DNA from 2 places in the Idiomarina sp. HB genome. Region 1 is predicted to be linked to the other one. Evidence: predicted binding sites of a transcription regulator. Region 1 holds the regulator's gene; the other holds the start of a gene.
What was found. The regulator sigma-54, encoded in region 1, starts transcription at its own class of promoters, with help from an activator protein. The targets are predictions, from matches to a motif close to GTTGGCACGNNNNTNGNNT.
Positions count from the first base shown of each region.

Region 1 (4,685 bases):
CAGCACACACTTCAACAGATTTGCCCTGTTGACTGGCCAGTAGCATGAGACACATTACACTGGCGGCATTCACGCATTGTTCGCCTTGTCGCACCGTTATGGTTGAATCAAATTCTTGTGTTAATTGAGCCAACTTGGTTGCGGCGCGAGCATGCAGACCCAGTTTATTGCGAATAATCAGGTCTCTGCAAACTTTATCCATTTTGCTTTAACTCCCGGTGTCTGACCTGAACCTTTAGGTCTTTTTGTTCAAAGCGCTCGGCTAGCTGCTGAGAGATATAAACTGAACGGTGCTGACCACCAGTGCAGCCGGTGGCAATAGTCAGATAACTTCGGTTGCTGCGCTGAAAATGCGGTAACCAGGTGTCGAGAAAGTTTTCCAGCTGATAGATAAACTTAGTGACTAAAGGTTGTTGGCGGAAGAAGAGTTGTACATCGGTATCCAACCCCGTTAACAACTTTAGCTCAGGTTGCCAGTGTGGGTTCGGTAAAATTCGTGCGTCAAAAACAAAGTCGGCATCTTTGGGTAAGCCATATTTAAAGCCAAATGACTGAAAAACAATAATGAGTTTTTTATCTGCGCGGCCAAGCACACGCTCAGTAACCTGTTCGCTCAGCTGGTGCAGTGACAAGTCGCTACTGTCGAGACGCCAGGTGGCACGCTCCATAATAGGCTCAAGCATCTTATGCTCGGTTTGCAGCGCTTCCAGTAAAGGCAGTTCTTTTTGCGAGAGCGGGTGTAGTCGCCGGGTTTCACCGAAACGTTTTAATAAGGTGTTGTCGTCTGCATCAATGAACAGAATTTCGGGCTCTACGCCTTTAGGCAAAAAGTTGAGTGAGTCCAGCAGTTCTTCGGAGTGCTCGGGTAAGTTACGAACATCAATGCTAATGGCAATTTTCTGGTATTGCTCGATAACAGCATGGACTAACGTGGGTAGCAGGCTAATGGGTAAATTATCAACGCAGTAAAAACCTAAATCCTCAAGGACCCGCAACGCGATGGTTTTACCTGAACCGGAACGACCACTAACAATGATCAGTTGCATGGCGACTGCTCACCTTCGCCAATAAATAATTGGTATAAGTCTTTGTCGGAGTCAGCCTGGCGTAATGCACGTGTGCAGTCTTTGTCATTCATACGGCGAGCGACAGAAGCTAAAGTCTGCAGATGGTTTTCGTGTTCGGATTCTGGTACCAGAAGCGCGAATATAATATCGACGGGTTGGTTGTCGATAGAGTCAAACTCAATCGGCTCATCTAGCGTGAGTAATACCGCAACCGGGTGGTTAGCATTGGGTAATCGGCCATGAGGAATTGCGATACCTAAGCCAATTCCCGTACTGCCCAAACGCTCACGGTTCAATAGGCTCTCAAAAATGTCATGGCGGGTAATGCCGGACAACTTAGGAGCTACGATTTGACTAATGGTTTCAAGCAGTCTTTTTTTACTTGCGCCCTCGACTGCACACTTGGTGCAGTCGGGGCTTAACAATTCACTCAGTTGCATGGATTAATGTTGTTTCATTTTTTCTTTGTGTTTAATCACCTGACGGTCCAGCTTATTGATTAAACCGTCGATGGCCGCGTACATATCGTCGTGTTTTGCGTCGGCAAAAATTTCACCGCCATTCACGTGCAGCGTAGCTTCCGCTTTTTGAATCGTTTTTTCAACATTTAGGATGACGTGAACATTAGTAATGTGGTCAAAATGTCGTTCCAGCTTGGCAAATTTTGTGTCTACGTAGTCACGTAAAGCTTCGGTAATATCGATGTGGTGACCGGTCAAATTAATTTGCATAACGTCTTCCTTCTTGCAGTTAACAAAGTTACAAAAGACTTTTGCGTTGGCTCGATGATGGAATGTTTAACGATTCCCGATACTTCGCAATTGTCCTCCTTGCTACTTGGATACCTTGTTCAGCTATCAGTTCAGCAATTTTGCTGTCACTTAACGGTTTACTGCGGTTTTCTGCAGCGACCATCTTCTTAATTAAAGCACGTATTGCAGTGCTTGAACACTCACCACCGCCCTCAGTACTGACATGACTTGAGAAAAAGTATTTTAACTCAAACACGCCCCGCGGACAGTGTAAGTATTTCTGTGTTGTCACCCGCGAAATGGTGCTTTCGTGCATATCCACTGCTTCGGCGACATCGTTTAAAACCATAGGCTTCATGGCTTCTTCGCCATGCTCAAAAAAGCCCTGTTGGCGTTGCACTATGCAGTTGGCAACTTTTAGCAACGTGTCATTGCGACTTTCCAGGCTTTTTATAAACCAACGCGCTTCCTGCGTGTGGTTTTTTATGTACTGGCTGTCGGCTACTGACTTAGCTGCTTTACTCAAGGCCGCGTATTCTTCATTGACCTTTAATTTAGGTACGCTGTCGGGGTTCAATTCGACCATCCAACGCCCATTTTTTTTTGCCACAGCAACATCCGGAATGACATATTCAACGGGTTGTTGTGCAACTTGCTCACCCGGGTGGGGATGCAACTGCTGAATCAAGCGCATGGTTTGACGCAAGTCGTCTTCCGAGAGCTTTAACTTACGCTGAATGGTGCGAAAATCCCGGCTGCCCAGTAAATCCATATGTTCCGTCACTAAGCATAGAGCAACCTCTTTGTATTCAGTGTCGTCATTTAACTGTCGCAACTGAATGGCAAGACATTCGCTGACGCTACGCGCTCCAACTCCTATTGGGTCGAAATGCTGAATGCGTTTAAGCACCATGCAAACTTCTTCTGCTTCTACCTCTGGCAGGCGCACCGCTTCAATAATTTCATCAACATCGACCATTAGATAGCCGTTGTCGTCTATAGCTTCGATAATGGCTTCAGCTATGGCCGTGTCTTCGTCAGAAAAGTGGGAAAGCTGCATTTGCCAAAGTAAGTGATCTTGCAACGACTCACTGGTCGAGCCCTGGTAAACTTCAAAGTCACCGTCAAAAGACTTACCAGAGGACGCGGCCCCATTAACCGGTGTCTGGCTGGAGTAGGTGTCATCCCAACTGCTGTCTACCGGTAACTCGTCCGGCATTTCCTGAGTTTTTATAACGTCCGAGGTTTCTCGCTGACTGTCATCCCGCTCTTCGATATTTCGGGTTTCGGAGTTGTCAGCTTCGTTGCTGGCATCGCCTTCAACTTCTAATAGAGGATTACTGTCCAGTGCATCCTGAATTTCAGCCTGAAGATCGAGTGAGGAAAGCTGCAGCAGGCGAATGGCCTGTTGAAGTTGTGGCGTCATGGTCAGATGCTGACCAATTTTTAGCTGCAGACTTTGCTTCATAATGACTGTCCCGGTTTCACGTTATAAGGTGAACTGCTCACCGAGGTAAACGTCTTTAACCTGTTGATTCGATAATATACTTTCTGCATCCCCACTGGCAATAAGTTCGCCATGACTAACGATATAGGCGTGTTCACAAACCGATAGGGTTTCACGAACATTATGGTCGGTAATCAATACGCCAATACCGCGTTGCTTTAAATGCTCAATGATTTTTTTGATATCAATGACGGATATGGGGTCGACACCAGCGAAAGGCTCATCTAAAAGAATAAAAGTGGGCTCTGCTGCCAGGGCCCTGGCTATTTCAACCCGTCGGCGCTCACCGCCTGACAGACTCATTCCTTGGCTGTTGGCAATGTGCCCAATATTAAACTCTTCGAGTAAGGCATCGAGCTGTTCTTCTCTGTCGTTGTCTGATAACGCTTTGCGGGTTTCTAAAATGGCCATTAGGTTGTCACGTACCGTTAGCTTTCTGAAAATAGAAGCTTCCTGTGGCAGGTAACCAATACCTCTGCGTGCCCGCTCATGCATTGGCAGTAAAGTGAGGTCGTTATCATCCAGTAAAATCTGGCCTTTATCGCTGTTAACCAGTCCGACAATCATATAAAAGGTGGTTGTTTTACCGGCTCCATTAGGCCCTAGTAACCCAATAACCTGTCCCTGACTCACCTCCAGGCTAACGTCTTTAACAACCTGGCGACTTTTATAGCTTTTGGCTAAGTGTTTAACTCGTAAGGTTGCCATATTAAGGGTTCTCGTTATTTTTCTCGTTGGAGTCAGTTTTTGCCTTTGGCGTAAAAATGGTGATGACGCGACTGTCTTCTTCACCGGAACTGGTCGCGGTTATGGTTTGTTTGTCTAAATCATAGGTGATGAGATCACCACTGGAACTGCTGCTACCCTGAGAAATACGGGCTTTTCCGCTAAGCTCCAGGCGCTGTTCCGATTGAAAATAGGTAATTTTGTTGGCCTCTGCGTTTATCTTATTGCCATCATCCAGAGTCTGGCTGTAAGTAGCAGGAGTGCCTTCTGCAACAAAAGTATCGGCTTGTTCTGCATTCTCGCTGGCCGAGGCTTCAAGTCTGTCTGCTCTGATTAATAACGATCCCTGACGAATAATGACATTGTCCGTTAAAACTAGCCGGTTGTTTTTAATGTCCAGCTCTTCCTGGCTCGACTCTACCTCCATAGGCTGACTAAAGTCGGACTTACCCTGAGCCATAACTGCACAAGGCACTAAGGCAATAAGAGTAAAACTACTCAGCAGGCTGGAAAATCGTTTTAACATGTCTTTTTAGCTCCATTCGTTCAGCTTTCAGGTCAGCACTCATTCCGTTACCACGAATTAATAGCCGGGGTCCGTGAATGCTCACCGGGTGTTCGGTACTCATTGAT
Region 1 is NZ_JAYLVU010000002.1:413,485-418,169, forward strand. Features, by position in the region: gene VBY75_RS07755 (HPr family phosphocarrier protein) at 1-202, opposite strand, end outside; gene rapZ (RNase adapter RapZ) at 195-1,046, opposite strand; gene ptsN (PTS IIA-like nitrogen regulatory protein PtsN) at 1,037-1,507, opposite strand; gene hpf (ribosome hibernation promoting factor) at 1,511-1,798, opposite strand; gene VBY75_RS07775 (RNA polymerase factor sigma-54) at 1,827-3,287, opposite strand; gene lptB (LPS export ABC transporter ATP-binding protein) at 3,309-4,034, opposite strand; gene lptA (lipopolysaccharide transport periplasmic protein LptA) at 4,036-4,578, opposite strand; gene lptC (LPS export ABC transporter periplasmic protein LptC) at 4,547-4,685, opposite strand, start outside.

Region 2 (4,685 bases), on a different contig from region 1:
AGCTGCGCAGCGCCTCGCAAACCACCTAACGGATTCTTTATTTCGTGAGCCATACCGCGTAGTAAATGCTGTGTCGCAAATAACTGATTACGCTGCTGATCTTCCTGGTTGATGCGTCGCAATTGATCAACTTGTTTGAGTTCCAGCAACAATGCCCGGCCAAATTCTTGATCAACTGTCTGAATACTGGTTTCCACACGAATATCGTGACCAGAATGCAGTGCAAAATGAACTTCCGCATTCAGCACAGTCTGCTCACTATTCAGGCATTCTATTAATGTTTCCGACGCCAGAGAACAATGATAAAACGCGGCGCTAAACAGTTCACCTAATAGTCGCTTGGCGCTGTGATCCAGCAACGATTCCGCGGATGAATTGACATAACGAATGGTCAGGCGGTCATCAAGGATGAGTATGCCTGTGAGTAATTGGTTAAGTAGCGCGTTGTTATTCACGAAGGCAGGAGAGGGTTATGCACCGTATTGGTGCAATCGGGCAAGGCTAAAAGCCTCACCCGATAATTCGCCATTAAACGCTGTAGTACATATCGAATTCTACCGGGTGGGTAGTCTTCTTCAATGTCTCTACTTCGTTATATTTCAGATCGATGTAAGCATCAATCATGTCGTCATCCATAACGCCGCCCTGTTTCAGGAAGTCACGGTCTTTATCCAGAGCTTCCAGAGCCATTTCCAGTGAATGACAAACCGTCGGGATGTCTTTCGCTTCTTCAGGAGGCAGATTGTATAAATCTTTGTCCATTGCATCGCCCGGATGGATCTTGTTACGGATACCGTCAAGACCCGCCATTAATAAGGCAGTAAAGGCCAGGTAAGGGTTGGCACTTGGGTCAGGGAAGCGCACTTCAATACGACGACCTTTGGCGCTGGAAACCAATGGAATACGAATAGAAGCCGAGCGGTTACGCGCTGAGTAAGCCAGCATTACCGGAGCTTCAAAACCAGGAACCAGACGCTTGTACGAGTTAGTTGAAGCATTCGCAAAGGCGTTAATAGCACGAGCGTGCTTGATAATACCACCAATGTAATACAATGCCGTTTCGCTAAGCCCTGCATATTGGTCGCCGGCAAATAAGTTCTCGCCACCTTTATTCAGAGACATATGCACGTGCATACCAGAACCGTTATCACCAACCAGTGGCTTCGGCATAAAGGTTGCTGTCATGCCATAAGAGTGCGCTACGTTATGCACAACGTATTTGTAAACCTGCATCTCATCAGCTTTAGATGTCAGAGTATTAAAGCGAGTTGCTACTTCGTTTTGACCAGCAGTGGCTACTTCATGATGATGCGCTTCAACAACAAGGCCCATGTCTTCCATAACCAGGCTCATAGTGCCGCGGATGTCATGTGCAGAGTCAACCGGAGGTACCGGGAAATAACCGCCTTTTACGCCAGGACGGTGAGCCAGGTTACCTTCTGAATATTCACGACCAGAGTTCCATTTCGCTTCTTCTGCATCAATTTTGTAGAACGAACCACTCATATCGGTGTGGAAACGAACGTCATTGAACAGGAAAAATTCTGGCTCAGGGCCAAAGTAAGCCTCATCGGCAATACCTGACGAGCGCAGGAATTCTTCTGCACGCTTAGCAATTGAACGAGGGTCACGGCTGTAACCTTGCATGGTTTCAGGCTCAAGAATGTCACAGCGGACATTCAGGGTGATTTCATCAGTAAACGGGTCCAGAACGGCAGACTCATTATCGGGCATTAGCACCATGTCCGATTCGTTAATCCCTTTCCAGCCGGAAATAGATGAACCATCAAACATTTTGCCTTCTTCAAAGAAGTCTTCATCGATTTGCGACACCGGAATAGTGACGTGCTGCTCTTTACCTTTGGTGTCGGTAAAGCGTAAGTCGACGAATTTTACGTCGTGTTCTTTAATGGTATCGAAAATCTTATTAGCTGACATGTTGTCCTCCGTAGACAGCGTCTAAAAATACAGCCTAAGTATAGCAAAGCCTGTGCCAACTGAACTTTCTCTTTATATTCATACTCTTAAGTTAAATTCAGTCTTCTTTTAAAAGTTTATATGCACCAGTATAGCGCATATCGCACATTTTTGGTGCAAAACAAAAAGAAAGGAAAAGAAAATATAATGGACAAAAAACAATCAGCCCTTTCTTAATCCAACTCAAAAAGGTAGAATACGCCGCTATTTTTCACAAAACCCCTTGGACGGGTTTCGCTCCCGGACAACTACAGGCAGTTCTTAATGACAATTCAGGTATTTGATATAGAAAAACTTCGCAACATCGCGATCATCGCGCACGTTGACCATGGTAAAACCACCCTAGTTGACAAGCTGTTGCAACAATCCGGCACCTTAGAAAGCCGTGGTGAGATAGAAGACCGTATTATGGATTCCAACGATCTTGAGAAAGAGCGTGGCATTACCATTCTGGCCAAAAATACCGCGGTTAACTGGCAAGATTACCGTATTAACATTCTGGATACTCCAGGACACGCCGACTTTGGCGGCGAGGTTGAACGCGTACTTTCTATGGCGGATTCTGTATTGTTAGTGGTTGACGCCGTTGACGGCCCTATGCCTCAAACTCGATTTGTCACGCAGAAAGCCTTCTCTCACGGTCTTAACCCAATTTTGGTTATCAACAAAGTTGACCGTCCTGGTGCGCGCCCAGACTGGGTTATGGATCAGGTCTTCGACTTGTTTGACAACCTCGGCGCTACCGACGAGCAGCTGGACTTCCCGGTTGTTTATGCATCAGCACTTAATGGCTGGGCATCACTAGACGCAGACGACCAGGATGGCGACATGACGCCATTGTTCGAAACTATCGTTAATAAGGTAAGTCACCCGGACGCAGACCCCGAAAGTGACCTGCAGATGCAGGTGTCACAGCTGGACTACTCAAGCTACTTAGGCGTTATCGGTATCGGCCGTGTTACCCGTGGTAGCGTTAAAGTTAACCAACCAGTTACTATTGTTGGTGCTGACGGCAAAGAACGCAGCGGCAAAATTGGTAAAGTCTTTAGTTACTTAGGTCTGGACCGAATTGAAGCCGACAAAGCAGCAGCAGGCGACATTTGCGCTATTACCGGTCTGGGCGAATTAAAAATCTCCGACACCGTTTGTGCGGTTGGTAAAGCCGAAGCAATGAAGCCGCTAACCGTCGATGAACCTACTGTAACCATGACCTTCCAGGTCAACACCTCACCTTTCGCGGGTAAAGAAGGTAAGTTTGTTACCTCTCGTCAAATTCTTGAGCGTTTGCAGCAAGAGTTGGTTCACAACGTAGCACTGCGCGTTGAAGAAACTGATAACCCGGACCGTTTCCGTGTATCAGGCCGTGGTGAGCTGCACTTAGGTGTTCTTATCGAAAACATGCGCCGTGAAGGCTTCGAGTTAGCCGTTTCTCGTCCGGAAGTTATTATCAAGCACGAAGATGGTAAAAAACTGGAACCTTACGAAACCATGACGGTTGATATTGAAGAGCAGCATCAGGGTGCCGTTATGGAAAAATTAGGCTTACGTAAAGCCGAAATGACCAACATGACACCAGACGGTAAAGGTCGCGTTCGCGTCGACTTTGAAGTACCAAGCCGTGGTTTGATTGGCTTCCAGACAGAGTTTATGACCTTAACCTCTGGTACTGGCCTGATGTACCATACGTTTGACCACTACGGCCCGCACAAAGGCGGCACCATTGGTCAGCGTAGTAACGGTGTACTGATTTCAAATGCCCAGGGTAAAGCTCTGACTTACTCTCTGTTTAATCTGCAGGAACGCGGTAAGCTATTTGCATCGCACGGTGATGAAGTTTATGAAGGCCAGATCATTGGTATTCATAACCGTTCAAACGACCTGACAGTAAACTGTCTGAAGGGTAAGCAGCTAACCAACGTTCGTGCCTCTGGTACGGATGAAGCGCAAACGCTGAGTACGCCTATTCGTTTAACACTGGAACAGGCGCTTGAGTTCATTAACGATGACGAACTGGTTGAGGTAACACCACAATCTATTCGTATCCGTAAGCGTGCTCTGACAGAAAACGATCGTAAACGTTTAGGTCGTGAACCGAAGAACGGCTAATTCATTTTAGTTAGATAGTAAAAAGCCCACTTCATCATAGTGGGCTTTTTTATTGTCTATTATCCGGCTCATGCTCATCCGTTCACTGACAATAAGTCCGGTTGAGGCAACACAAAGTAGAAAATAGAAAAGAAGTGAAAAACACTGCCGGCTAATACAAATAAATGCCAAACAGCATGATGGTACGGCAAGGTTTTCCAGACATAAAAAATAACACCAAAGGTGTATGCCAGACCACCGGCAACCAGTAGCATCAGACCTCCGGAATCCACATTATCAATCATGGGTTTAATCGCTATAAGTGCCATCCAACCCATGCCAAGATACAAACTCAACGACAGCCACTTTATTCGCTTTTTCATACCAAGTTCAAGAACGACACCCAAGAGCGCAATACCCCAGGCTACGCCTAACAGCGTCCAGCCCCAGGCTCCCCTCAGGTTAATTAATGCAAACGGCGTATAAGTACCGGCTATCAGTACATAAATAGCGGCATGATCCAACTGCTGAAACACCGCTTTAATTTTTGGCCAGGGAAATGCGTGGTACAGCGTAGAGGCCGTATAAAGCAGAATAAGACTCGCACCGTATACACTCACCGC
Region 2 is NZ_JAYLVU010000004.1:135,192-139,876, reverse strand. Features, by position in the region: gene glnL (nitrogen regulation protein NR(II)) at 1-455, opposite strand, end outside; gene glnA (glutamate--ammonia ligase) at 529-1,938, opposite strand; gene typA (translational GTPase TypA) at 2,242-4,083, shown strand; gene trhA (PAQR family membrane homeostasis protein TrhA) at 4,158-4,685, opposite strand, start outside.
Region 2: glnA (glutamate--ammonia ligase) is a predicted target of sigma-54. The motif match lies at 1,980-1,998, and genes of this name have one in related genera.